DNA from 3 places in the Streptomyces sp. NPDC087263 genome. Region 2 is predicted to be linked to each of the others. Evidence: riboswitches for the same ligand, from Rfam matches in the RefSeq annotation. Region 2 holds a riboswitch; each other region holds the start of a gene.
What was found. A riboswitch is a leader RNA that binds a small molecule or an ion and turns the genes downstream of it on or off. The one in region 2 is predicted to bind cyclic di-AMP.

Region 1 (9,391 bases), on a different contig from region 2:
CGTCTTCAGGGACCACAGGTCCAGGACAGGGCAGCCGTACCTGTCGGCGATGGCCCGTAGGTGCCCGTTGTACGTGGCGATCTTGCCGCGCATGTGTTTCAGCACGGGCACGCCACGGGTGTCGAACCCGGTCGTCACCAGGACGGTGCCGACGACGGAGGTGAGGTCGGCGACCGCGCGCTCGAAGCGCTCCGCGACCTCGTCGGGGTCGACGCCGGGCCGGATGATGTCGTTGCCGCCCGCGCAGAAGGAGACCAGGTCCGGCGCCAGCTCCTTCGCCCGCGAAAGCTGGTGCTCGATGATCTGGTCGAGCAGTTTGCCGCGGACGGCGAGATTGGTGTAGGTGAAGTCGCCCTCGGGGCGCCGGTCCGCGAGCAGTACCGCGAACCGGTCCGCCCAACCGACAAAGGCCCCGTCAGGCCCGGGGTCGCCGACGCCCTCGGTGAAGCTGTCCCCCACCGCTACGTACGACCCGATCACTGATCTGTTGCCACTCTTCGAATCGTCTGCCACAACAACCCATGATTCACCTTCGAGTGTGACCTACGCGACCGTATTATGGGGTTGACGGGTGGTGACATAAGCCACGCATAAAGTCTGGGTCAAGCTCGGAATAAGGGCCCACCAGGGGTAGTTGAACAGCCACCGCGTCTGGAAGGGAATGCCCGAGGGCGCGACATCCTGAGCACGAAACGCCGAAGGCCGGACCCTGGGGATCGTGGGGTCCGGCCTTCGGCGGCGAGCGAGAGACGTCAGCCGACGGTGACACCGTGGGAGCGCAGGTACGCAACCGGGTCCACGTCCGAGCCGTAGTCCGGCGTCGTGCGGATCTCGAAGTGCAGGTGCGGTCCGGTGACGTTGCCGGTCGCCCCGGAGAGGCCGATCTGCTGCCCCTCGGTCACGGTCTGGCCCGCCGAGACGGAGAGGGAGGAGAGGTGGGCGTACTGCGAGTACTGGCCGTCGGCGTGCTGGATGACGACCTGGTTACCGTACGCGCCACCCCAGCCCGCCGAGACGACGGTGCCCGCGGCGACGGACTTGACGGTGGTGCCGGTCGGGACCACGAAGTCCACGCCCGTGTGGTAGCCGCTGGACCACATGCTGCCGGCGACCTTGTAGCCGGTGCCGATGGTCGCGCCCTCAACCGGCAGCGCGTAACCGGAACTGCTGCTGGAGGCCGCGGTGTCGTCGGCCTTGGCCGTGGGCTCGGCCGCCGTCTTGGCGGACGACTCGGACGCCTTCGAGGACTTCGTCGACTTGGACGACTTGGTCGCGCTACTCGACGCGGCGGCCTTCTTGCCGATCGTCAGCTTCAGACCCGGGTGGATGAGCGCGGGGTCCTCGCCGACAGCCTTGCGGTTGTCCGAGTACAGCTTCTTCCAGCCGCCACTGACGCTCTGATCGCCGGCGATCTTCGAGAGGGAGTCACCGGCCTTTACCGCATAGGTCTTCGTCGCGGTCTTCTCGGCCGCGGCGGGAGCGGAAGTGGCGGCCTTTTCGGCAGCCGTGGCAGCCTTTTCCGACGCCGTGGAAACAGTGGAAGCCGTGGAAGCCGAGGTCGCGGCATGGGCCCCGGTGGCTCCCATGAGCGGCAGCGCGAGCGCGGCGCCACCCGTTCCGGCCACGGCGATCGAGCGCGTGAAACGCTGGGACTTGGGACGGCGGTGCTTACCCTTCGCGGGCATGACGAATTCCTCTCCGGCGCCTGCGAGGTGAGCTGTCGGGTGCGGGCTGGAGATGCCCGGCCGCGCTGCTGCGCGGCTATACCCCTAGCCGTTCCGGAGACCGGAACAGGCGTCTTACCTGTGGGTCCCCCGCTCCTGCCACATACGGGTGAGTGTGCGGATTCCGGTCGGCGGCAGGATTGGGCGTCCGTCCGGATTGAGGGTGAACGTAAGCTAAATAAGACCGCGTCGACAAGCATGTGGATTTTCTGCGCCTGCGCCACCCTTGATCCACGCCGGAATTACCGTCACCCTCCGTCGACGGAGGGCCTTTCCGGCCCGGCAATTCACCAGAGAATCCGGGCAGGTTGACAAAGAGGCGCCGCAACACATCGTCACGAATATGACGCTGCTCACGCACGTTGACCCAGGATGCCTTATTACAGGGCCAGTTGTAATGAAACAGCTAATCCGGACAGAACAGCCAGATGCGACGCAGTCGGATAACTACCGCATCATCGTCCGCACCGATCTCCCCCATCGAGCCTCCATAGATGCGGACAGACAGGAATAAATCCTCACACCATCGCGCACCCGGCAGTTCCGGAGGCGACGGCCCGCACCTGCGAAGACAACGCCTGTGGACAACTCATTGCCCCAGGAACCCATGTCGTATCGTCGAGAGCGCAACGTCCGTCGGCGGGCGACGCCGAGCAGCGCCGACGGCTGACCGGGAGGAGCCCCCGTGACACAGCAGGTCCCGTCGACCGAACCCGAGCTGACCGCTGTGCGCAACTTCCGGGACGTGGGCGGCCTGCCCACCGTGGACGGCCGTCGGGTGAAGTACGGGGTGCTGTTCCGCAGCGGACATCTCGCGCATGCCACGGAGGACGACGCCGCGTTCCTCGCCTCCCTCGGCCTGCACACGATCTTCGACTTCCGCAACGCTTCGGACCAGAAGCTGGAGGGTCCGGACGTCGAGCTGCCGGGCGTGCGCAACGTGAATCTGCCGCTGACCGACCCGGCCGACGGCTCCGAGTTCTGGAAGATGGTCCGCGACGGCGATCTCGAACAGCTGCGCACGCTCCTCGCGGACGGCAAGGCGGCGAACCGGATGATCAACTCCTACCGCGCCATCGTCAAGGAGCGCACCGCCGAGCATTCCCAAGTGCTGCACTCGATGGCCGAGGACAGTGTGCCCGCGCTGATGCACTGCGCCGCGGGCAAGGACCGCGCCGGCCTCTCCATAGCCGTGACACTCCTGGCCGTCGGCGTCGAGCGCGAGGCCATCGTGGCCGACTACCTGGAGTCGAACGCCCTGCACCGTCGCTACAAGGTCCACCGCAGCAGCTCCTCCGCGTCGGCGTACTCCCCGGAGGTCATGGAGCTGCTCAGCCCGCTGTTCGACGCCCGCGCCGAGTACCTGACCGCGGCCTTCGAGACGATCGAGGAGACCTGGGGCAGCGTCGACGTGTACCTGGAGCGGGGCCTTGGGCTCACCCCGGAGCTGCGGGCCGGGCTGCGCGAGCGGCTCCTCGACTGACACGGCACAGGTCTCCCGGTCCCGGCCGACGGGTGCCTACTGGTTCTGTGCGCCCAGCGTGAACAGCAGGTAGACGAAGGCCGCGAAGAGGTGGCCGACGGCGACGTAGATGATCAGCCGTACCCACAGTGCGCGGGGGAGCTTGTCGTCCATGGAGCGGCGCGGGCCGGATTCCGTGGGATCGGTCATGGCGTCTTCTCTCCCAGGGTCGGGTGGTCGGTCGCCGGGCCGAGGCACAGCGCGGCGGTGGGGCTCTGTAGCAGGGTGTGTACGAAGAGCAGCTCGGCGCCGTCCCGGTCGGCGGCGGCGATACGGTGCGGGGTGAGCGAGTCGAAGTGCGCGCTGTCCCCCGGGGCGAGCACATGCGCGCGGTCACCGAGGCGCAGCCGCAGTCGCCCCCTCAGGACGTGGAGCCACTCCTCACCGGGGTGGACGCGCACGATGTCGCCCTGCGAGCCGTACGGGACGTGCACGCGCAGGGCCTGCATCCCGCGGCCCGAGCCGCCCGCCTGCCAGTAGGTCCAGCCGCCCGCCGCGGTCGGCTCCATGTCGGCGGCGCGCACCACGGCGTCCCGCTCGGGGACCGTCTCGCCGAGCAGCTCGGAGACGGTCGTACCGTAGATACGAGCGAGTGCGAGCAGCATCGGCAGCGAGGGCTGGCGCTGCCCGGTCTCCAGGCGCGAGAGGTGGGCGGGCGAGAGCCCGGCGGCACGGGCCGCGGACTCCAGGGTCAGGGAGGCCCGGCGGCGCAGCCCACGCAGCTGGGGTGCGACGACGTGCAGCTCGTCGGCGGCTCCCTGCGGGGAAGGGTTCATACCCTCGGCGGTGCTCATGCCTCCATTGAGCCCGAGCCTTACCTCTGGGGCAAACTTCTTGCCCCAGAGGCAAAAGTCAAACGGTTCGGCACCCCTGCGGTCTCAGCAACCGCTCCGTCACCGGTTCGCCACCGCCTGCTTCACCAGGGTCTTCCCGAAGTCCCACATCAGCCCGCCCCCGCCGTGCGCGTCGTCCATCACGGCCGTGAAGGCATCCACGAAGCGGTCCACGTCCCCCTCATCGATGACCAGCGGCGGGATCAGCTTGATCACCTCCAGATGGTCACCGGAGACCTGGGTGAGGATGCGGTGCCGTTGCAGCAGCGGCACGACCACCATCTGGGCGAACAACCCCTTGCGCGCGGCTTGCAGCATCGTCCAACGACTGCGCAGCTTCAGCGACTTGGGCCGCCCGAACTCGATGCCGATCATCAGCCCCCGGCCGCGTACGTCACTCAGCAGCTCGTACTTGTCCACGAGCGCCGCAAGCCGGGACTTCAACTGCTCTCCCGTGGCACGGGCGTTGGCCACGATCTGCTCGTTCTCCATGACCGAGAGCACGGCAAGGCCTGCCGCCATGGCCTGCGCGTTCGACCCGAAGCTCGCCGAGTGCACCAGGACCCGGTCGATCGACGAGTAGACCTTCTTGAAGATCCAGTCCTTGCCCAGCGTGGCGCCGACCGGCACATAGCCGCCCGACAACGCCTTGGCCACACACACCAGGTCCGGTTCCACACCCTCCTCGTGCTGATAGGCGTAGAAGTCCCCGGTCCGCCCCAGGCCCGTCTGCACCTCGTCGACGATGAGCAGCGCCTTGTGTTTGTGCAGCAACTCCTGGGCGGCGCGCAGATATCCGGGCGGTGTCTCGTGCACCCCCTTGCCCTGGATGGGTTCGACGATGAGCGCGGCGACGTCGCCCTTCTTCAACTCCCGTTCCAGGGCGTCGAGATCACCGAGCGGGACGGCCGTGTCGGGGAGCAAGGGCGCGAAGCCGTCGCGGAAACCGTCCTCGCCGTTCACGGACAGCGACCCGGTGGTCAGCCCGTGGAAGGCGTGCGGGCAGTACAGGATCCGCGGTTTCCCGGTCGCGTACCGGGCGAACTTCAGCGCGGTCTCGACAGCCTCCGTGCCGCTGTTGCCGAAGAACACCCGGTCCAGGTGCGGACTGTGGACGAGCAGCCGCTCCGCGAGCAGCCCGGGCAGCGGCTGGCAGTCGAAGCGGGTGAGGTCGGCGAGCGAGGCGTCGAGGACGTCGTGCAGTGCCTGGCGGACCACGGGGTGATGGCGGCCCAGGCCCATCACCCCGAACCCGGCGAGCATGTCCAGGTAGTCCGCTCCGTCCGCGTCCCAGAAGTGGGCGCCCTCGGCCCGCTCGTACACCTTGTCGAAGCCGATGGTGTGCAGCATGCGCGGGAGCTGGTGGTTCAGGTACTTGGTGTGCAGCTCGTAGCGCTCGGCTCCGCGTTCGGCGAGCAGCGCGCCGAGGTCGAACTCAGGCTTCGCGGAAGGGGACTTCACCGAGTTCGACTTCTCGGAAGAGGGCTTCCCCGAGGAGGAGGTCTCCCCAGAAGGCGCCTTCCCTGAAGGGATGGTCATTCCTGTTTCTCCTTGGACAGCTCGTCCTTGACTGCCAGACCGGCGCTGATCCGCCCGGCGATCTCGACCGGCGTGAGACCTATGTCGGCCAGCACCTCACCACGCTTGGCATGCGCGAGGAACTGCTCCGGAATGCCGAACCGCCGTACGGGTACGTCGACGTCCGCGTCCCCGAATGCCAGCGCGACCGCCGCGCCGACACCGGCCGCCCGGCTGTTGTCCTCGACGACGGCCACCATGCGGTGCTCGGCGGCGAGTCCAGGCAACGAGGGGTCGACCGGCTTGACCCAGCGCGGGTCGACGACGGTGCAGCCGATACCGCGGGCTTCGAGCAGTTCGGCGGCCTGGAGGCAGACCGGTGCCATGACACCGACGGCCACCAGGAGCACCGACGGCCGGTCCCCCCGGTGCAGGACGTCCATGCCGCCCACGTGGTCGACGGCGGGAATCGCCGGCCCCACCGACTCCTTCGGGAACCGGATCAGCGTCGGCGCGTCGTCGACGGCGACCGCCTCCCGCAGCTGCGCCCGCAGTTGGTCGGCGTCGCGCGGCGCGGCGATCCGGAGCCCCGGCACGACCTGGAGGATCGACATGTCCCACATGCCGTTGTGCGAGGCGCCGTCCACGCCCGTGACGCCCGCCCGGTCAAGCACGAAGGTGACACCGCACCGGTGCAGTGCCACGTCCATCAGTAGCTGGTCGAAGGCACGGTTGAGGAAGGTGGCGTAGACGGCGACGACGGGATGCAGGCCGCCGGTAGCCAGCCCTGCCGCGGACACCGCGGCATGCTGCTCGGCGATGCCGACGTCCCACACCCGGTCGGGGAACTTCTCGGCGAACTTGCCGAGCCCCACCGGATGCAGCATGGCCGCCGTGATCGCCACGACGTCCTCGCGCTCCGCCCCGATCCTGACGATCTCGTCGCCGAACACGGAGGTCCAGGAAGGCCCGTTGGCGGGCGCGAGGGGCTCGCAGGTGAGCGGGTCCATCACGCCGACCGTGTGGAAGTGGTCCTCCTCGTGCGCGAGCGCGGGCTCGTATCCACGTCCTTTCTCCGTCAGGCAGTGGATCAGCACAGGCCCGTGGAAGCGTTTCGCACGCCGCAGCGCGGATTCCATGGCCCGCACGTCGTGCCCGTCGATCGGCCCGACGTACTTGAGCCCGAGATCCTCGAACATGCCCTGCGGCGCGAAGGCGTCCTTGAACCCCTTCTTCGCGCCGTGCAGCGACTCGTAGACGGTGTTCCCGATGACCGGCGTGCGCAGGAGTACGTCCTTGCCCCAAGCGAGGATCTGCTCGTAACTGTCCGTCGTCCGCAGGGTCGCCAGGTGATTGGCGAGACCGCCGATGGTCGGCGAGTACGAGCGCTCGTTGTCGTTGACGACGATGATCAGCGGCCGGTCCTTGGCGGCGGCGATGTTGTTCAGCGCCTCCCACGCCATGCCCCCGGTGAGCGCGCCGTCGCCGATGACCGCGACGACATGCCCCTTCTCGCCCTGCACCTGGCGGGCCTTGGCAAGACCGTCCGCCCAGCCGAGCGCCGTGGAGGCGTGGCTGTTCTCGATGATGTCGTGCTCGGACTCCTCGCGCGACGGGTAGCCGGACAGGCCGCCCTTGCCGCGCAGCTTGGAGAAGTCCTGACGTCCCGTCAGCAGCTTGTGTACGTAGCTCTGATGGCCGGTGTCCCACAGGATGCGGTCGACGGGCGACTCGAAGGCCCGGTGGAGCGCGATGGAGAGTTCCACCACCCCCAGATTGGGCCCGAGGTGACCGCCGGTCCTTGCGACCGCGTGCACCAGGAACTCCCGGATCTCGTCGGCCAGTTCACCGACCTCCGCCTCGGACAGCGCCTTCAGGTCGCGTGGTCCCCGGATGCTCTCCAGAATCGTCACGCTCGGGCCCCCTCTCGGTCCGTGCTGATCAACTCACGGTGACGGCCGGTTCGCCGGACGCGACGCCGTCGTTCTCCATCTGCTCGGCGATCTTCATCGCCTCTTCGATGAGGGTCTCCACGATCTTCGACTCAGGCACGGTCTTGACGACCTCGCCCTTGACGAAGATCTGCCCCTTGCCGTTGCCGGAGGCGACCCCCAGGTCCGCCTCCCGCGCCTCACCGGGGCCGTTGACGACGCAGCCCATGACCGCGACGCGCAACGGGACCTCCATCCCCTCCAGGCCGGCCGTGACCTCGTCGGCCAGCTTGTACACGTCGACCTGGGCGCGCCCGCAGGACGGGCACGAGACGATCTCCAGGCGCCGCTCCCGCAGCCCGAGCGACTCCAGGATCTGCATGCCGACCTTGCACTCCTCCGCGGGCGGCGCGCTCAGGGACACCCGGATGGTGTCCCCGATGCCCTCGCTGAGCAACGCCCCGAAGGCGACAGCCGACTTGATGGTCCCCTGGAACGCCGGTCCTGCCTCCGTCACACCGAGATGCAGCGGATAGTCGCACTGGGCGGCCAGCTGCCGGTACGCGTTCACCATGACCACGGGGTCGTTGTGCTTCACCGAGATCTTGATGTCCCGGAACCCGTGCTCCTCGAAGAGCGACGCCTCCCACAGCGCCGACTCGACGAGCGCCTCGGGCGTCGCCTTCCCGTACTTCTTCAGCAGCCGCTGGTCGAGCGACCCGGCGTTGACGCCGATCCGGATCGGGGTGCCCGCGGCGGAGGCCGCCCGCGCGATCTCCCGCACCTTGTCGTCGAACTGCTTGATGTTGCCCGGGTTCACCCGGACCGCCGCGCACCCGGCGTCGATGGCCGCGAACACGTACTTCGGCTGGAAGTGGATGTCCGCGATCACCGGGATCTGCGACTTCCTGGCGATGGTCGCGAGGGCGTCCGCGTCGTCCTGTGTGGGACAGGCGACGCGGACGATCTGGCAGCCGGACGCGGTGAGTTCCGCGATCTGCTGCAGGGTGGCGCCGATGTCCGACGTACGCGTCGTCGTCATCGACTGCACCGACACCGGCGCTCCGCCCCCGACCGCCACCGGTCCGACCTGGATCTGCCGCGAGAGGCGGCGCTCCGCGATCGGTCGGACCGGCACCTCGGGGAGGCCCAAGGAAATGGCGGTCATGACGTCACACGCGGCTTTCCATGAAGGTCTCGCGTGAGGCGCGGATGGACTCCTTGAGGGAGCTCATGGTGGCGAGGACGGCCGTCGGCTCGTAGCCGCAGTGCGCCATGCAGTTGGCACACCGGTCGTCCTTGCCGCGGCCGTAGGAGTCCCAGTCGGTCTCCTCCAGGAGTTGCTTGTACGTCTGGACGTACCCGTCGCTCATCAGATAGCAGGGTTTCTGCCAGCCGAAGAGCGAGTAGCTCGGGATCGCCCAGGCCGTGCACGGGAAGTCGACCTTGCCCTCCAGGAAGTCGAGGAAGAGCGGGCTGTGGTTGAGGCGCCAGCGGCGCCGGTTGCCGCCCGCGAAGGCCTTCTTGAAGAGCTCCCGGGTCTGCTGGACGCCGAGGAAGTGCTCCTGGTCGGGAGCCTTCTCGTAGGCGTAGGCGGGCGAGAGCATCATCTCGTCGACCTTCAGGTCGTCGTTGAGGAAGTTGAGGACCTCGATGATGGTCTGCGGGGTGTCGGTGTTGAAGAACGTCGAGTTGGTGGTGACCCGGAAGCCGCGGCGCTTGGCCTCCTTGATGGCTTCGACCGCCTCGTCGAAGACGCCTTCCTTGGCGACGGACTCGTCGTGCCGCTCGCGCAGCCCGTCGATGTGCACGGCCCACGCGAAGTACGGCGAGGGCTTGAACTTGTCCATCTTCTTGCGCAGC
Region 2 (9,391 bases):
GCCCGGTTGGGCATCAGGTCGCGGATTGAACTGGTGCGGTTGCTCGGGGAGAGGTGAGGGGGGCCGGTGTGGGTTTTCGGCTGCGGGTTCGTCGTGGCTGGTCGCGCGGTTCCCCGCGCCGCTCAAGAGGCGTACCCGGCGTTGAACCCGCGCCGCTCAAGAGGCGTACCCGGCGTTGAACCCCCGCCCCTCAAGAGGCGTACCCGGCGCTGAAAGCGACCGCGTCCCAGCCCCCGCCGAGCCTCGGCGCCAGCCAACTCGGTGCCCCCGCGCGGAAGCCGGCGGGATCAAGTACCCCCGCGCCCTCCGGCACCGCACCCAGCAGCGGAGCCCCTGCCACCACCGGAAGGTCCGCGAGGTTGCAACGGGACGCCAGGTCCGGCTCGTTGGACCAGCTTCCGATCACCACTCCCGGGAAGTTGAGCCCCCGGCGCCGGAGTTCACGCGCCGTCAGCTCCGTCGTGTTCAGCGTGCCCAGTCCCGCCGAAGCGACGACCAGCACCGGCGCGTCCAGCAGCCGTGCCGCGTCCGCCAGCGTTCCGCCCTCGTCGTCGAACCGTACGAGTAGGCCGCCCGCCCCCTCCACCAGCACCAGGTCGTGCTCGGTGGCCAGCTTGGCCGCCGCCTCCGCCACCTCGTGGGGCCGCACCGGCGCGAGACGGGCCCGCCGCGCGGCCGTGGCGGGCGCCAACGGCTCGGGATACCGGGCGAGTTCGAGTGTGGTCACAGCGCCCGCGAACCGGGCCACCTCGTCGGCGTCACCGCGCTCGTCCGGACGTACGCCGGTCTGCGCGGGCTTGAGCACGGCCACGGACCGGCCGGCCGCGACGGCCGTGGCGGCGACGGCGGCGGTGACGATCGTCTTGCCGACCTCGGTGCCTGTCCCCGTGATGACCAGGATCGTCATGTCAGCCTTCCCGGGCCGCGGCGCACACCGCGCGCGTGATCCGTGCCAGGTCCGTGTCGCCGGTGACGTAGGGCGGCATCGTGTAGACGAGGTCGCGGAACGGCCGTAGCCAGACCCCCTCGCGAACAGCGGCTCGCGTGGCCGCCCTCATGTCCACCTCGTGGTCGAGCTGGACGACGCCGATCGCCCCCAGAACACGTACATCCCGAACTCCTGGCAGCTCAAGGGCGGGCTCAAGCCCCTCCCGCAGGCCCGCCTCGATCCGCTTCACCTCGGTCCGCCAGTCCTGCCCGAGCAGCAGGTCGATCGAGGCGCAGGCCACGGCGGCGGCCAGCGGATTGCCCATGAACGTGGGCCCGTGGGCCAGCACCGGGACCTCGCCCCGCGAGATCCCGTCGGCGACCCGTGTCGTACACAGCGTCGCCGCCATCGTCATATAGCCGCCGGTCAGCGCCTTCCCGACGCACATCACGTCGGGCGTCACGCCCGCGTGCTCAGCCGCGAACAACGCGCCCGTGCGCCCGAACCCGGTCGCGATCTCGTCGAAGACGAGCAGCACGTCGTGCGCGTCGCACGCCTCTCGCAGCACCCGCAGATACGCGGGGGAGTGGAACCGCATCCCGCCCGCGCCCTGCACCACGGGCTCGACGATCACGGCGGCCAGTTCGTCGGCGTGCCGCTCGATGAGCGAGCGCAGCTGGTCCGCGTACGACTCCTCGTACGCGTCCGGCGGTGCGTCCGCGAAGATCTGCCGAGGCAGCACGCCCTGCCACAGCTCGTGCATCCCGCCCTCGGGATCGCATACGGACATCGGCTGCCAGGTGTCGCCGTGGTACCCGCCGCGCCAGGTCAGCAGGCGTTGCTTGGCGGGGCGGCCGAGCGAGCGCCAGTACTGGAGGCACATCTTCACGGCGACCTCGACCGAGACCGAACCGGAGTCGGCGAGGAAGACGTGCTCAAGCCCCTCGGGCGAGATGTCGACAAGGCGCTTCGCCAGCCGTACGGCCGGCTCATGGGTCAGCCCGCCGAACATGACATGGCTCATGCGCTCCAGCTGGCCGCGCGCCGCGGCGTTGAGCACCGGGTGGTTGTAGCCGTGGATGGCGGACCACCAGGACGACATGCCGTCGATCAGCTCGCCCGAGCCGTCCGCCATCCGCAGCCGTACGCCGCTCGCCGACTCCACGACGAGCGGTTCCTGCCGGCCGGGCATCGGCCCGTACGGATGCCACACATGCCGCCGGTCGAGATCGAGCAGCTCGCGTACGGACCCGGCCGCGGGCAGGTCAGGCATTGGGCGCGAGATCCGTTCCGGCACCTCGACGGCGTACGGCGACGAGGTCCGTACGCGCCTCGGGCGACGTTTCCACGGAAGCCGAAGCAGAAGTGGAACCGCATGCTCCACCGCCTTCCTCGTGCGAACCGCAGCCCCCGCCCCCGGCAACCCGGTGCTCCGGCAGGGTCACCTCGCCCGCGCCCTCCACTTCGAACCCGGCGTCCGCGATCATGTCGAGGTCGGCCTGGCCGGCCTGGCCCTCGCTGGTGAGGTAGTCGCCGAGGAAGATCGAGTTGGCGAGGTGCAGGGCGAGCGGCTGCATCGTGCGGAGGTGGACCTCGCGGCCTCCGGCGATACGGACCTCGGCGTCCGGGCAGACGAACCGGACCATCGCCAGGATCCGCAGGCACCTCTGGGGCGTCAGGTTCCACTCCTTGGCGAGCGGAGTGCCCTCGAACGGGATGAGGAAGTTCACCGGAACGGAGTCGGGGTCCAGCTCGCGCAGTGCGTAGACGACGTCGACCAGATCCTCGTCGCTCTCGCCCATGCCCGCGATCAGGCCCGAGCACGCGGACAGGCCCGCCGCGTGCGCCTTCTGGACGGTGTCCACCCGGTCGGCGTACGTATGGGTGGTCGTGATGTCCCCGTACGTCCCCTCGGACGTGTTCAGGTTGTGGTTGTACGCGTCCGCGCCCGCCTCGCGCAGCCGCTCGGCCTGGCCGTCGTTGAGGAGGCCGAGACAGGCGCACACCTCGACGTTCTCGTTCCCGTCCTTGATGGCCCTGATCGTGTCGGAGACCCGGTCCACGTCACGGTCGGTCGGACCGCGTCCGCTGGCCACCAGGCAGACCCGCTTGGCGCCGCCGGCCAGGCCTGCCGCCGCGGCCTTGGAGGCCTCGTCCGGCTTGAGCCAGGTGTACTTGAGGATCTCGGCCTTCGACCCCAGCCGCTGCGAGCAGTACGAGCAGTCCTCGGGGCACAGACCCGACTTGAGGTTGACCAGGTAGTTGAGTTTCACCCGTCGGCCGAACCAGTGCCGGCGCACCTTTCCGGCCGCGGCCACCACGTCGAGCACGTCGTCGTCGGAGGTGGCCAGCACGGCCAGAGCTTCGTCGCGGGTCGGCAGCTCGCGCCGAAGCCCCTTGTCCACCAGCGTGTTCAGCAGGTCCATGAGGTCCGATCCTGGCGTATGCGACCGCTCGCGGCCAAGGAGAGTTTGCACAACAGACGCGGTTCGACGTGTGGGTATTGCCACATCCTGGGTGGCTGGGACGGCCGCTAGGGTCTGTGCACTGCCTACAAAAACGACGGCCCACAAAGACCCGCGGCCTACAGAAACCACGGCTCGCACGAACACCGGTGGCACAACTCCCGTCCCTCCGGTCCGGAGGAGGACCCATGGCGTTCGGCTGGATCGACGAGCAGGCGCAGGCACGCCGTCGGGCCGGACTCGTCCGCACCCTGCGCCCGCGCCCCGCAGACTCCCCGCTGCTCGATCTCGCGAGCAACGACTACCTCGGACTCGCCCGCCACCCGGAGATCACCGAGGCCGCCGGGGCCGCCGCGCGGACATGGGGAGGCGGAGCCACCGGTTCCCGGCTCGTCACCGGCACCACCGAGCTCCACGGCGAACTCGAACGCGAGTTGGCCGACTTCTGCGGCTTCGAGTCCGCGCTCGTCTTCTCCTCCGGATACGCGGCCAACCTCGCCGCCGTCACCGCGCTCGCGCCGCACGGCTCCCTCGTCGTCTCGGACGCGGGCAACCACGCATCGCTGATCGACGGCTGCCGACTGGCTCGCGGCACCACACAGGTCGTGGCGCACACCGACCTCGACGCCGTACGCAAGGCGCTCGGCACCCACAAGGGACCCGCCGTCGCCGTCTCCGACGCGGTGTTCTCGGTGGACGGGGACGCGGCGCCGCTGGCCGATCTCGCCACCGCCTGCCGGGAGTTCGAGGCCGGGCTGATCGTCGACGACGCGCACGGACTCGGCGTGCTCGGCGACGGCGGCCGGGGCGCTCCGCAGGCGGCGGGCCTCGCGGGCGCCCCGGACGTCGTCGTGACGGTCACGCTGTCCAAGTCGCTGGGCAGCCAGGGCGGCGCCGTCCTTGGCCCCGCACCGGTGATCGACCACCTGGTCAACGCGGCGCGCACCTTCATCTTCGACACCGGTCTCGCGCCCGCGGCGGCGGGCGCGGCCCTCGCGGCGCTGCGACTGCTGCGCCGCGAGCCGGAGCGTGCGGCACGGGCCCGCGCGGTCGCGACGGCGCTCCACAGCGGCCTGACGGCCGAAGGCCTGGAAGCGGTACGACCGGACGCCGCCGTCGTCTCCGTGCGTGCGCCGTCCCCCGAACGGGCCGTGCGGTGGGCCGCCGACTGCCGCGAGGCGGGACTCGCTGTCGGCTGCTTCCGCCCACCGTCCGTGCCCGACGGCATCTCCCGGCTGAGGCTGACCGCACGCGCGGACCTCACCGACGTACAGATCGAGCACGCGGTACGGGTGATCGGCGCAACCCGATGATGCTCGGTCCGGCGCGATGACGCTCGGTCCGCTCCGATGACGGCCAGCTCGGTCCGATGACGATCAGCTCAGTCCGGCGATGAATCCCTCCCAGGTGGCAGGGGTGAACAGCAGGGCGGGACCTGCCGTGTTCTTGGAATCACGGACGGCCACGAGTCCTGACCAGGGTCCTGGTCCCGGCCGGGCCGTCTCGACGCAGTTGTTCATTCCTGTACTACGGCTGCTGCGCAGCCAGCGCACGTCGTGCAGAGAAGTACTGGAAGGTACGTACCGAGGCAGTGCAGACATGGTGCCTCCTTACGCGCCGTCACCTATCACGGCGATGTAATCCAATGAGTCCTCGGGCGAAAGGGCTTGGATCTGAAGGGCGTTGAAGGCCTCGCTGTAGGCCTCTAGGTCTTCTTTCCGTTCGAGATAGAGGCTACTCGTCAAGTGGTCTAGAACAACTACATCCAGATCAGATGTGTTCGGAAAGGAGAAGATAACGAAAGGTCCTGTGACTCCGATGTGAGCCCCGGCGCCGAACGGCAGAACTTGAAGCCGCACTTGGGGCAGGGTGGCGGCCTCCCGCAGCCGGTGCAGCTGGCGTGCCATTACCTCCGGGCCGCCGACATCCCGGCGCAGCACCGCCTCGTCCAGAACAGCGCTCAGTTCCAGCGGCGGATTCGAACGCAGCACGTCCTGCCGGGCCAGACGCACCTCGACCAGCGTGTCGAGCTTGCCGTCCTCAAGTCCCCCTACGGCGGCCTGCGTCACCGCACGGGCGTACTCGGGTGTCTGCAGCAACCCCGGCACCACGGACGTCTCCAGCGTGCGCATTTCGCTGGCCTGGGACTCCAGACTGATGAAGTCGCGGTACGTCGGGGGCAGGACACCCCGGTAGGCGTGCCACCAGTGGTGCCGTCCGGCGCCCTCAGCGCCCGCCAGTACGACCAGGAGATCCCGTAACTCGGGTTCTTCGACGGCGTACGCGTCCAGGAGCCGTTCCACGTCGGGGGGTTTGACGCCGCTGGTGCCGGTCTCGATCCGGCTCACCTTCGACTGGTGCCAGCCCAGGAGGCGGGCCGCCTCGCCGCTGGTGAGACCCGCGCCGACGCGCAGGGAGCGCAGCTCGGCACCGAGCTTGCGGCGGCGTACTGCGGGACCGTTCTGCATGGCCGTACTCCTTACTCCTTCCGGGCCGCCCAAATACGGTCCTCCGTCGCAGAGTTCACCGCTTCGAGCGACAGATATATGCATATCTCGGTGGATCGCACCCGTGACAGGCCTGGTAATGGCAGTCTGGCGCGAAGCACCAGTCCGGGACCGTACTCGAACCATCCGCTCCGTGTCGGACCCCGGTCCCGTGGGAAAGGGACGACCGCGCCATGGCAGACCACCAGGAAGCATCCGTCACTCTGCCGAGCGATCCAGCCTCGGTCTCCGCGGCCCGGAAATTCGTCGCCGAAGTGCTGGCGGAATGGGGCCTGCCGAGTGACTCCGAAGTCGCCGACACCGTACGCCTGATCGTGTCCGAACTGGCCACCAACGCCGTTCAGCACACTTTCGGGCAATCACCCACCTTCAGAGTGGACGTCCGCCTCGACCGGGACGAACACCTGCGCCTCGGCGTCACCGACAGCCACCCACGATTCCCCAAGCGACTGCCCGCCGCCGTCCAGCAGGACAACGGGCGCGGCATGGTGATCATCCGCTGGCTGACCGCGGAGTGCGGCGGCAGACTTACCGTCCGGCCCACCCGTGAAGGCGGCAAGACCATCTCCATCGAACTGCCCTGGACGGCGCCGGCCGAGCCGGTGGTGACAGCCGGGGGGCCACAGGAGTCCTGAGGGCCGTGGAGACGGGCAGTGGCACCGTGCTCACTCTGCGGGGTCCGATCCTCCTCCTCGGCCCTCTGTGGCGGACGTGACGTAGCGCCGCACCAGCCGGGGCAGGACGCCCCACAGCATCAGACAGACAGCCAGAGTCCCCGCGCCCGCGGCGATCCCCGCGCCGCGCCCCAACGTCACGTCGACGACGAGAAGCACCGATCCGGTGAACGCCAGCATCAACACATACAGACCGACGTGGGTCAGCGACGAGGCGACCCGCACGATGGCGGGTTTGGCGTTCTGCTGGAACAGCGCCCGGTGCAGGGCGGCGGGCGCCGTGAAGAGGGCGGCGGCCAGGAACGCGAGCAGCAGCGTCGTGACGTAGATGGCCCGCTGCGTCGTGTCGAGCGACGGGAAGCGCTGGGTGAAGGCCAACGTCAGCAGGAAGGCGAAGAGGATCTGCACGCCGGTCTGTGTGACCCGCAGTTCCTGGAGCAGCTCGGCGAAATTGCGGTCGGCGCGCTCCAGCGGCTTCTCGTCGCGCTCCGTGCGGGGGCGTTGTTCCACCATGGCGGGCGAGTAACCGGTTCGTCCCGTTTCAAGCCCTGTTTCACGTCCCGTGGGGGTGACGGCGTGCGCCGTCACCCCCACGGACGGGTCAGCTGACCCGCCCGTACCAGACGCTCTTCGTCCAGATCTTCTGGAGCTTCACGAACTCCCCCGACTTCGGGGAGTGCCAGATCTTTCCCTTCCCGGCGTAGATGCCGACGTGGTACACGCTCCGGCCCGAGTGGAAGAACACCAGGTCTCCGGCCTTGCGTTTCGAGGCGGAGACGTGGTGCGTCTTGTTGTACTGCGCCGCGGCCGTACGAGGCAGCTTCTTGCCCGCCTTCTTGTACGAGTAGAGCGTGAGCCCGGAGCAGTCGAAGCGGCGCGGCCCAGCGGCCCCGTACTTGTACGGGGAGCCCTTCTTGGAAGCCGCGACGTGAAGTGCCTTCGTCGCCAGGGTGGCCGCCTCGGCGTCGGATGCGACGCCCGGGACCACGAGGCTGCCGCCCACGGCGGCGATGGTGAGAGCCGAGGCCGTCCCGGCTCTCGTCCACAGCGACGGGACACGATTGAGCGCAGTCATGCGCAACCCTTCGTCAACCGCCTGTGAAGGATGACCTGTCGGATTCGGGCTGGCGAAGTAGCCCGGCCGCGTGGTGCGGCTTCACCCCAAGGACCGCCCGGATCTCTCCGGCGGCCCGTCGTGCTGGGTCCTCCACTCCTGCCGATGCACATCTGTCGACCGGTCATCCGGGCGGCGGCAGGACTCGGCGTCCGCCCGGACCGCCCCGCCGGTGCGGCGGGGGCTTGTCGTCGGAAGGGATCTTCACGCATCGATGTCGGAAAATCCGAGCGGAATCGGTGATTTGTGGGCTTACTCACCACTCACCCGTTCGGGTGGACACCCGGCCGTTCGAGCGAGTGTCCAGAGGTCCGACGACGCCCGTACCAGCAACGGAGGGCTCAAGTACGCATCGACGCTACGCGCGTTGCGCAACTTCTCCGCGCCGTTGGAAGGACCCGTGTCTACGCCAACCGGGGGTACACCATTCGGACCGTTTGAAGCCCGGTCCGGACACCTCGCGGAGGGGCGTGTACGGCGGCCCGGGGGCGTGGGCGCGTCAACGGACCGGTGTGTGTGGCGACCCCGGGGGTGGGCGCGTCAGGGGATCGGTGTGTGTGGCGACCCCTGGGGTGAGCGCGTCAATGGACCGGCGTGTGTCGCGGCCTGGGGGCGGCTGCGTCAACCGACCTGCGCGGCTGCGTCAACTCTCGACAATGGGCGGCAGGGTGACGCGGGCCGCCCGCCGCTCGCCGTCCAGGACGCGCAGCGCCTGTGCCAGGGTCGGGGCGTGCACCTCGCTCTCGCCCCGCTGATGCATCAGCGTGAGGGCGTCCCGCAGCGCCGTCGCCTTGGCCACCAGCGCCTGAGCGGCCCTCAGGCCTCGGTAGGTGTCACCGGGGCGGGCCGGGTTGATACGGCCGAGCAGGTCGACCACGTCCAGGTAACGGTCTATCAACTCGGCTTCCGCGCGCGTCAGTGCGGGCAGCGGGGGCAGTTCGGGTGGGAGCATCGGCCGCTCACCTCGCGCCGGGTGTGGGCCGAGGAGCCTTGCGGCTCGGGATGACCCCGTCGATCAGCCCGTACGCCAACGCCGCCGGCGCGTCCAGGATCTTGTCCCGTTCGATGTCCGCGGCGACCCGCTCCGGACTCTGACCTGTGTGCCGCACGAGCATCTCCTCCAGCATCCTCCGAGTACGCGTCAACTCCTCGGCCCGGATGGCCAGATCAGAAGCCTGCCCCTGGATCGGCTCGGGAAACGACGGCTGGTGGATCAGGACACGGGCACCCGGCAGGGCGAGCCGCTTTCCCGGCGTGCCGCCCGCCAGCAGCACGGCCGCTGCCGACGCCGCCTGCCCGAGGCAGATGGTCTTCACGTCACAGGCGACGAACCGCATCGTGTCGTAGATGGCGGTCATCGCGCTGAACGAGCCGCCGGGGGAGTTGATGTACAGCGAGATGTCCCGGTCCGGCTCCCGGTGCTCCAGGTGCATGAACTGCGCCATCACGTCGTTCGCCGAGGTGTCGTCGATCGGCGTCCCGAGGAACACGATCCGCTCCTCGAACAGCTTCGAGTACGGGTCCAGCGTCCGCTGGCCCGAACTCGTGCGTTCGGTGAATTCGGGCAGGGCATAACGGGCGGACGGGTTGTCCATGGCGCGTGCCTCCTCCGGGCGACCTGATCGACCCCTGATCGGCGTCTGATCGGCGTCTGATCGGCGTCTGTAAAAAATGTACAGGACGTACGGTTGCTGGGTGGGGTG
Region 3 (9,391 bases), on a different contig from region 2:
AGTCAGTCAAACGGTCAAACGGCCGGTCTGCCGCTTCAGTCAGCCGATCGGTCGGGCGGTCCGCCGGTGAACTGGCCGATCGGCCGATCGGTTCGTTCAGCGGCCGTCGGCGTCGGCTCTGTCCACGCCGTCCCACACGTTCGCGTACCAGGGACGGTCGGCCGCCCCCTGGTCGACACGGGACTGCTTCGCCGCGTCCGGGTCGATCACGATGTAGCCGGTCTCCCCCGGCATCACATAGTGCAGCCGGTCCCGGATCTGCTGCTCCGCGTACGCGTCGTCCTGCCAGCGCGCCTTGAGGTCACGCAACTGCTCGACCCGCGCGCGGGCCTGCTCCCGCTCCCGCACCAGGTCGGAGACCTCGGCGCGCTGGGACACGTACTGCCTTATGGGGTACGCGAGGGCCACCACCAGCGAGCACAGGACAAGGGCGAGGAGCGCCGCCCGCCCGGTGAGCCGCGAGCGGCGGGCCTGCCGCTTGGTCTGGGAGCGGTAGACCCGGGCCGCCGTCTGCTCGCCGAGCAGCTTCAGCCTGGTCGCGGTGGAGAACCGGTCCCGGTCCTTCACGGCCATGAGTCCCGCCTCCCCGATACGTCCCTGCCAGCACGTGCGTACGTCCCCGCACACGGTACGGGACCGAGTACGGGGACGTACGTACGACGCTTCCTACGAGGCCCGGCTCAGCCCTTGAAGCGGGGGAACGCGCTGCGGCCGGCGTACACCGCGGCGTCGTCGAGGATCTCCTCGATGCGCAGCAGCTGGTTGTACTTGGCGACGCGGTCCGAGCGGGCCGGGGCGCCGGTCTTGATCTGACCGCAGTTCACCGCGACGGCGAGGTCGGCGATGGTGGTGTCCTCGGTCTCGCCGGAGCGGTGGGACATCATGCACTTGAAGCCGTTGCGCTGCGCCATCTCGACGGCGTCCAGGGTCTCGGTCAGCGAGCCGATCTGGTTGACCTTGACGAGCAGGGCGTTCGCGGAGCCCTCCTCGATGCCGCGGGCCAGCCGCTCCGGGTTGGTGACGAAGAGGTCGTCGCCGACGATCTGGACCTTGTCGCCCAGCTTGTCGGTGATGACCTTCCAGCCGGCCCAGTCGTCCTCGTACAGCGGGTCCTCGATGGAGACCAGCGGGTACGCGGCGACGAGCTCCTCGTAGTACTCGGTCATCTCGGCGGCCGAGCGGGACTTGCCCTCGAACTCGTACTTGCCGTCCTTGTAGAACTCGGACGCGGCGACGTCGAGCGCGAGCCCGATCTGCTCGCCGGGGATGTAACCGGCCTGCTTGATGGCCTCGATGATGAGGTCGAGCGCGGCGCGGTTGGACTCCAGGTTCGGGGCGAAGCCGCCCTCGTCGCCGAGGCCGGTGGACAGGCCCTTGGTCTTCAGCACCTTCTTGAGGGTGTGGTAGACCTCGGCGCCCCAGCGCAGCGCCTCGGAGAAGGACTCCGCGCCGATCGGGGCGATCATGAACTCCTGGATGTCCACGTTCGAGTCGGCGTGCGACCCACCGTTCAGGATGTTCATCATCGGAACGGGCAGCAGGTGCGCGTTCGGGCCGCCCAGGTAGCGGAAGAGGGGCAGGTCGCTGGCCTCGGAGGCGGCGTGCGCGACGGCGAGGGAGACGCCGAGAATGGCGTTGGCGCCGAGCGAGCCCTTGTTGTCGGTGGCGTCCAGGTCGAACATCGCCTGGTCGATCAGGCGCTGCTCGGTGGCGTCGTAACCGACGAGCTCCGGGCCGATCTGCTCGATGACGGCGAGGACGGCCTTCTCGACACCCTTGCCGCCGTAACGGTTGGGGTCACCGTCACGCAGCTCGATGGCCTCGAAGGCTCCGGTGGAGGCGCCGGACGGGACGGCGGCACGACCGGTGCTGCCGTCATCGAGGCCGACCTCGACCTCGACGGTGGGGTTCCCTCGCGAGTCGAGGATTTCCCGGGCTACGACGACGTCGATGGACGGCACGAGCATCTCCTTCAGAATGTGACGCGGGTACGCGGGACTGTGGCAGCCCCGCGTAGATGAGCCTAACCGGCTCCGAGGGATCGGCCAGCCGGTCTACCCCCTCTTGTGCAGAACTGAGAGCACATATTGTTCCCGAACGGAACAAAAAGGCGGGGAAGAGGGTGACGATGGCGGGACCGGTGCCGGAAATGAAAAGCCCCGCCCCGGTGCGTACGGGGGAACACGCACCGGAGCGGGGAGCCCGTGGGGGACGGGGGTGACCCACACGAGGCCTTCAGTATGGAGACCACGTATGGGAGCGGGCTGTGGTTCAACTGCGAGCTACCTGTCAGTCGCCGGCCGACCGCCGTCGGCCGACGACCCCGGCCGTCAGCTGAGGTGCAGCTGCTGACCCGGGTAGATGAAGTCCGCGTCGTCGATGATGTCCTTGTTCAGCTCGAACAGCTTCTGCCAGCCGCCCTTGACGTTCTTCGCCTCGGCGATCTCGCTGAGGGTGTCGTCCTTCTTCACCTTGTACTCGCCGTCACCCTTCTTGACCGTCTTACCGGTCGGGGTCTCGACGGTCTCCTTCTTGGCGGTCTCCCGCTCCGAGGAGCGCGAGGCACGCTGCTCGTCGGTCCCCGAGCTCGGTGCACTCGGCGTGCTCGGCGTGCTCGGCGTGCTCGGCTGCGAAGGGGTGGTGCTGCCGGCGTCGTTCGCGGCGTTCGACAGGCCCGTGCCGCAGGTCGGCCAGGCGCCCTTGCCCTGAGCGGCGAGAACCTTCTCGGCGACGGATATCTGCTGGGACTTGGAGGCCTGGTCGGCGGAGGAGGCGTACGAGCTGCCGCCGTACGCGGACCAGGTGGAGGAGGAGAACTGCAGGCCGCCGTAGTAGCCGTTGCCGGTGTTGATGGACCAGTTGCCACCGGACTCGCACTGGGCGACGGTGTCCCACTCGGAGGTGGTGGCGGCGGAGGCGGTGCCGGCCGCCATCAGCGGAGCGGCGACGGCGACGCCGGTCACTCCGGCGAGCGTGGCGATACGGGTGACCTTGGACGGGCGACGGTGCTTGCCCTTGCACGAACGCAGCATGAAGTGATCCCCTCACCGACGCCTACGAGGTGAGCTGTCGGGTTCGGGCGGGTGAGTGCCCGGTCGCGCACCCTTCGGTGCACGGCTTCACCCCAAGCCACTCCCGGTCAACTACCGGGCGCGGCGCTTACCTTGGGTCCCCCGCTCCTGCCTACGGCGCTTGACGCGACGACTGTTCCCGTACGGCCGCTGGCAGGATTCGGCGTTGCGACCGTCGGGGCTCACTGTGGCGAGCGGTCACGACCGTAGGCAGGCGATCGGCGGAATATCAAAGACGATCAGGGGGTCTGAGATCCATCTCTCATTCTCACCAAACTGGACATTCCATGGCGAACCATGACGCGAACTCCCGCTGCTTTTCACCCTATTCAGCACCAACTGCCAGGCTCTGACCGGGGAGGATGAGGTCCGCGTCGGCGCCGACCGTCTCCTTGTTCTCGTCGTACAGCTGGGTCCATCCGCCGTCGAGGCCAAGGGCGTCGGCGATGACCGAGAGGCTGTCGCCGGCCTGGACGACATAGGAGCCGTCGACGACGGTGCGGGCCGTGTCGGAGTCACGTGAGGCGTGCCGCCCAGAGGCGGCGTCGTCCGTACCGCCGTCGGTCGCACCCTCGGTGGCGGTGTCACCACGGTGACGCCCGGCGGTCGCCTCGTCCTCGGGCGCACTCGAAGAATCGTCGGCCTGGGCGGACTTGTCCGATTCATCACTGTTCGTGGCGCTTGGGTCGGCGCTCGCGCTCGCGCTCGCCTCCGGAGCGCCGGAGTTGGTGGAGCTTCCGGTGTCCTCGGTTGCGTCCGCGGAGGGCGAGGCGGACGGGGAGGCGGACGGGGAGGCGGACGGGGAGGGACTGGCCGATGCGGACGGGTCCGCGGAACCGGGCGTGGCCGACGGCGAGTCGGCCGCCACGCCCGTGTCGACCTCCACCGAGGCGGAGTCCTTGCTGAGCCCGGAGAGGGGTCCGCAGGTGGGCCAGGCGACAAGCCCCCGGCCGTCGAGGATCTTCTCGGCGACGGCTATCTGCTGCGAGCGGCTGGCCTGGTCGGCGCTCGGGGCGTACTCGAGGCCGCCGTAGTTCTCCCAGTCCCACTGGGTCACATGCAGCCCGCCGTAGTACCCGTCACCGGCGTTGTCGCTCCAGGCGGCACCCGTCTCGCACTCCGCGACGCGGTCCCAAGTAGTGGTGTCGGCCGCGCTCGCACTCGCGGCACCGAGCAACGGGATCGCGATCGCCGATCCGGTCACTCCTGCCGCAACAAGGAGAGCCGGGGCCTGACGGGGGCGACGATGGCGGCCGTTCCCGGAGAGCATGCGGAAGCCCTTTCATGTGACAGCAGGTGACTACAGCGACATACGGCGACGCCAGCCGACGTCTGCGACGCATGATCCGCGCTGTTCGTCGAACGTATCCGCACGCGAACGCTTGTCACAAGTCGATGCAGCGTAGATCACGTGAAGATCACAATGTTGATAGATCGTCAGCTTTCCGCAACCCCCGAACCGCCTCAGGCCCGCTCGGCGGACAACTGGAGCGGAGCCGTGAACTCCACTGGAACCGTACGCAATCCATGCATAATGAGCCCACCGCGTCGGTGCAAATCGGCGGAATCCCTTGCGAGTTGGAGGCCGGGAGGCGGGTGGTCCGGCCTCCCCGGCGCAGGGAGGCGGGGTACGCCGAATTCGGTGAGGTATGCAGGGCCACGGAGTGTCACGAAACGAGTCGGCCGCAGACCCGGCACTGGGTTTGGCTACTGCCGCGCCCACGTGCCCTCAGCGGCCACACTGCGGACCACGGACGCCGGGGCGGCAAGGCATGGGCGCACCAGTTGAAGGGAAATTGCACAATTCGGCGATCTCACCCGCGCAACACGGCGCCCGGTACCGTCAGCCCGTGAACGCCCCCCATAACAAACCCGAACTCTTCACCTGGGAGTTCGCCACCGACCCCTACCCTGCCTACGCGTGGCTCCGCGAGCATTCGCCCGTGCACCAAACCACGCTCCCCAGTGGGGTGGAGGCCTGGCTGATCACCCGGTACGCGGACGCCAAGGAGGCTCTCGCCGACCAGCGGCTCTCGAAGAATCCCGCCCACCATTCCGAAGACGCCCACGGCAAGAGCAAGACGGGCATCCCCGGCGAGCGCAGCGCCAACCTCATGACCCATCTGCTCAACATCGACCCGCCGGACCACACGCGGCTCCGCCGACTCGTCTCCAAGGCGTTCACACCCCGCCGGGTGGCCGAATTCGAGCCCAGAGTCCAAGAGTTGACCGACCAGCTCATCGATCAGTTTGCGCATACCGGAAGCGCCGACCTCATCCACGAGTTCGCCTTCCCCCTCCCCATCTACGCCATCTGCGACCTACTCGGCGTCCCCCGCGAGGACCAGGACGACTTCCGGGACTGGGCGGGGATGATGATCCGGCACGGCGGTGGGCCCAGGGGCGGTGTCGGGCGGTCCGTGAAGAAGATGCGCAGCTATCTCGCCGAGCTGATCCAGCGCAAGCGGGAGGCGCTCTCGGACACCCCCGGCCCCGGCGAAGACCTCATTTCCGGGCTCATCCGCGCCTCCGACCACGGCGAGCACCTCACCGAGAACGAAGCAGCAGCCATGTGTTTCGTCCTCCTGTTCGCAGGTTTCGAAACGACATTGAACCTGATCGGCAACGGCACGTACGCGCTGCTGCGCAATCCGACACAGCGAGCACTACTACAGAAGTCGATCGAGCACGGAGATCAGGAACTGCTCGACACAGGCATCGAAGAACTCCTTCGTTACGACGGCGCGGTCGAACTCGCCACTTGGCGCTACGCAACCGAGCCCCTCACGATCGGCGGACAGAGAATCGCTTCCGGTGACCCCGTGCTCGTGGTCCTCGCCGCTGCCGACCGTGACCCGGCTCGTTTCCACGAGCCGGACACACTCGACCTCTCCCGCCGGGACAACCAGCACCTCGGATACGGACATGGCATCCACTACTGCATCGGCGCACCGCTCGCCCGCCTCGAAGGCCGCACCGCGCTGGCCACCTTGCTGCGCCGTCTACCCGATCTTCAGCTTGCCGCCGACCCCGCGGACTTGCGCTGGCGTGGCGGCCTGATCATGCGCGGACTGCGGAACCTTCCTGTGGAGTTCACGTCTGCCTGACGCAGGCTGACCAGCCCGGCTCGGAACAGCGGAAGAGTACGGAAGCGGTACGCACGGGGGCAGGAGGCTTGGGCGAGCGCCCTCAGCCAACGGTACTCAGCGATCCCCTCTCGGTCTCTCACCCTCTTCACCCCGAGCTGTCCGGAAATCACCTGCTGTTTGACTTCGTGGCTCGGCAAGTCCCTACAGTCGCGAAGTGGACCCCGAAATACTCAGATCCAGCTTCGCGGTCGTCGAGAGACGGGCCGAGTTCGCGGTCAAGTACTTCTACTCGCATCTGTTCCGGCACAACCCGGACGTACGCGGGCTGTTTCCGCTGGACTTTCCGGAGGACATGGAGCGGCAGCGGGACCGGCTGTTCGCGGCGCTGACGTATGTGATGGAGCGGCTGGGGGATCCGGCACTGCCGGGATACCTGCGGGAGTTGGGGCGGGATCACCGGAAGTACCTGGCGGAGCCGGACCATTACGCCGCCGTGGGGGCCAGTCTGATCGCCGCGTTCACCTTCGTCGCCGGGTCGGCGTGGAACACAGAGGTCGAGAAGGCGTGGGCCGAGGCGTACGGGGCGATCGCCAATGTCATGCTCCAGGGCGCCTGGGAGTCGCAGCAGGACGGTGAACCGCCCTGGTGGGACGCCGAAGTCGTGGCCCGGACCCGGCACGGTGACGATCTCGCCGTACTGACCCTGCGGCCCGACCGGCGGCTGCGCTTCTCCCCCGGCCAGTACGTCAGCGTCAACACCCCGCATCTGCCGGGCATCTGGCGGCCGTACTCGCTGGGCAACGCGCCCCGCGCCGACCACACCGTCGACCTGCACATCAGCCGGGTCGAGGGCGGGGTGCTCTCCACCGCCCTGGTCCGGCAGACGCGGGAGGGGGACATCCTGCGGCTCGGCGCGCCCTGCGGCGGGATGACCCTGCGGCCACCCGTCGAGCGGCCGCTGACCTTCATCGCGGCCGGTACGGGGTGGGCGCCCGTCAAAGCGCTGCTTCAGCAACTCGACGCCACGCACGAGGCCCGGCTCTTCCTCGTCGCCCGGGACACCTCCTATCTGTACGACCGGTCCGCCGTCGAACGACTTCAGGCCCGACTTCCGCTGCTCTCCGTCACGTTCATCACCCCTGCGCCCGGCCGGCCCAAGGCGGAGGCGACCGAGCGGTTGCTGACCGCGCTGGGCAACCGCGCGGGCTGGGAGCGGCACGAGGTCTATCTGGCCGGTCCGCCCAGGCTCGTCGAGGAGATCGGCGACGAGCTTCCCGGGCTGGGCACTCCGGCCGAGCGGATCTTCCACGACGTCCTGGCGCCGACCGCCGAGGACCGCACCCGGCCGCTGGGCACGGCGGAATGGCTGCTCGACCGTCCCCAGCCGGCCTGGCACAACCCGTCGGGCCGCGCACCGAGCGCGTGAGCGCGTGCCCCCGTGCCCCGGCGCCGGGGGCGGACCTCACACCTCGGCGGGTGGCTCGGCTCCGGCGCCCCGCATCCCCGGCGGCTGGCTCAGACGCGGCCGACCGCACCCCGGCGGGTCACTCGACTCCCGCCCGCAACCCCCGCGAGTCGCCCCACTCCGCCCGCCCCCATCCCCGCCGGCTGCCCCGGCCCCGACCGACCGCACCCCGGCGGGTCACTCGGCACCGGCCCGCGCCCCGGCGGGTCACTCGGCACCGGCCCGCGCCCCGGCGGTTCACTCGACTCCGACCCCCAACCCGGCGGTTCACTCGACTCCGACCCCCAACCCGGCAGGTTGCTCGGCCCCGCCCCTCACCCCTCCCCGGGTCGCTCCGTCGCGCGGATTGCGTCGCGGTAGGCGCGGGCCGCCGTTCGCAGTGCTGTTTCCGGGTCCACACCCTCGGCCTCGGCGCGGGCGGCTATGGCCAGCAGCTCGTATCCGACGCCTTCTCCTCGGGGGAGTTCGACCTCAAGTCCTGCCGTGCGCACCCGGGATGCCAGCTTTGCCGCCAGGGCCAGGCCCGGCTGGCCCAGTGGGATCCCCTCTGTCACGGACGTCCGGCGCTTCTCCTCGGCCTTGGTGCGCAACCAGTGCTCCTTGACCTCCTCGGGGGTCGTGGCGGTCTCGTCGCCGAAGACGTGGGGGTGGCGGTGGATCAGCTTCGTGACGATGCCGCCGACGACGTCGTCGATGGAGAAGGGGTCGTCCTCGTCATCCGGACCGCCTTCCTCGGCGATCCGGGCGTGGAAGACGACCTGGAGCAGGACATCGCCGAGTTCCTCCCGCAGCTCGTCCCGGTCGCCCTCCTCGATCGCCTCGACGAGCTCGTACGCCTCCTCGATGCCGTACTTCGCCAGGCCCTCGTGGGTCTGCTGGGACGACCAGGGGCACTCGACCCGAATGCGGTCCATGACCTGGACGAGGTCGAGGAAGCGGGCGCCCGGCAGGTCGTACGAGGCGGGGAGCAGCTCCAGGTCCGGCATCTGTATGCGGCCGGAGCCCGCGAGCCGGGACAGCCCGTCGGTCAGCCGGGGCTCACCCTCACCGGTGGCGACGACGACCACGGTGCGGCCGCCGGCACAGGCGTCGATCAGTTCCTGCGCGTTCGGCGCCGTCTCGTCGACGGTGATGCCCGCCTCGCGGAGGTAGGGCAGCTGCGGGTGCGCGCCGTCCGCGCACAGCACCTGGTCGGCGCCGCGCAGCGCCTGCCAGGCGGGCCAGGACAGCAACCCGGGGGCGACGCGGTGGCTTGTGGTGAGCAGGACGATACGGCCGGGGGCGAGGGCATCGGTGCCGGGCGCGGGGGCAGCGGCGTCGGGCACCTGGGTACCTGTGCCGGGCACCTGGGTACCGGTGCCGGTCGCGTCCGGGCCGCCGTCGAAGCTGTTTGCGTTCACCCCTCGAACGTAACCCACGCCGCCGACCGCCCCGCCAGTTGTCCACAGGCCAGGCGGCCACCCCGCCCGTCCCGAGGTCGGGCGGCCGCACGACACCGGCAGCGGGCCCGGACGGGGAACCGTTTATCCACAGCCCCGGCCCCGCAGCTCCGGGCTGTCCGTTACGCCGTCTCCGGCGTCTGGGCCGCCGTAATCTCCCGCAGCCACGGCGTCTTCACGTCGACGCGGCTGCTCTTCTGGACGTCCCAGGCGCCGTAGCGCGGGTTCAGGTCGACGTCCATTTTCTTGGAGGCCTCGGACATCGCCTTCCAGAAGGTGGTCTGGCCCTCGGTGGTGTTCATGTCGGCGCCGATCGCAGCGGCGAGC

Region 1: linked by a shared signal. The riboswitch ahead of ACIPC1_RS22710 (peptidoglycan DD-metalloendopeptidase family protein) and the one ahead of ACIPC1_RS33460 (C40 family peptidase) in region 2 are both predicted to bind cyclic di-AMP.
Region 3: linked by a shared signal. The riboswitch ahead of ACIPC1_RS29275 (transglycosylase family protein) and the one ahead of ACIPC1_RS33460 (C40 family peptidase) in region 2 are both predicted to bind cyclic di-AMP.

What each region holds. Positions count from the first base shown of each region.
Region 1 is NZ_JBIUYT010000007.1:453-9,843, forward strand. It holds gene ACIPC1_RS22705 (SGNH/GDSL hydrolase family protein) at 1-480, opposite strand, end outside; gene ACIPC1_RS22710 (peptidoglycan DD-metalloendopeptidase family protein) at 753-1,685, opposite strand; cyclic di-AMP (ydaO/yuaA leader) riboswitch at 1,690-1,854, opposite strand; gene ACIPC1_RS22715 (tyrosine-protein phosphatase) at 2,410-3,207, shown strand; gene ACIPC1_RS22720 (DUF6126 family protein) at 3,244-3,360, opposite strand; gene ACIPC1_RS22725 (helix-turn-helix domain-containing protein) at 3,393-4,040, opposite strand; gene ACIPC1_RS22730 (aspartate aminotransferase family protein) at 4,140-5,618, opposite strand; gene dxs (1-deoxy-D-xylulose-5-phosphate synthase) at 5,615-7,510, opposite strand; gene ispG (flavodoxin-dependent (E)-4-hydroxy-3-methylbut-2-enyl-diphosphate synthase) at 7,539-8,696, opposite strand; gene hpnH (adenosyl-hopene transferase HpnH) at 8,701-9,391, opposite strand, start outside.
Region 2 is NZ_JBIUYT010000012.1:162,297-171,687, forward strand. It holds partial or broken gene ACIPC1_RS33415 (LuxR C-terminal-related transcriptional regulator) at 1-57, shown strand, start outside; gene bioD (dethiobiotin synthase) at 191-907, opposite strand; gene ACIPC1_RS33425 (adenosylmethionine--8-amino-7-oxononanoate transaminase) at 909-2,201, opposite strand; gene bioB (biotin synthase BioB) at 2,194-3,354, opposite strand; gene ACIPC1_RS33435 (8-amino-7-oxononanoate synthase) at 3,582-4,706, shown strand; gene ACIPC1_RS33440 (DUF397 domain-containing protein) at 4,770-4,994, opposite strand; gene ACIPC1_RS33445 (helix-turn-helix domain-containing protein) at 5,004-5,861, opposite strand; gene ACIPC1_RS33450 (ATP-binding protein) at 6,074-6,535, shown strand; gene ACIPC1_RS33455 (DUF6328 family protein) at 6,566-7,087, opposite strand; gene ACIPC1_RS33460 (C40 family peptidase) at 7,176-7,649, opposite strand; cyclic di-AMP (ydaO/yuaA leader) riboswitch at 7,653-7,817, opposite strand; gene ACIPC1_RS33465 (hypothetical protein) at 8,332-8,640, opposite strand; gene ACIPC1_RS33470 (ATP-dependent Clp protease proteolytic subunit) at 8,648-9,283, opposite strand.
Region 3 is NZ_JBIUYT010000009.1:389,367-398,757, reverse strand. It holds gene ACIPC1_RS29285 (septum formation initiator family protein) at 97-573, opposite strand; gene eno (phosphopyruvate hydratase) at 681-1,967, opposite strand; gene ACIPC1_RS29275 (transglycosylase family protein) at 2,331-3,032, opposite strand; cyclic di-AMP (ydaO/yuaA leader) riboswitch at 3,037-3,201, opposite strand; gene ACIPC1_RS29270 (transglycosylase family protein) at 3,397-4,341, opposite strand; gene ACIPC1_RS29265 (cytochrome P450) at 4,922-6,178, shown strand; gene ACIPC1_RS29260 (globin domain-containing protein) at 6,375-7,586, shown strand; gene ACIPC1_RS29255 (nucleoside triphosphate pyrophosphohydrolase) at 7,940-8,950, opposite strand; gene ACIPC1_RS29250 (SurA N-terminal domain-containing protein) at 9,187-9,391, opposite strand, start outside.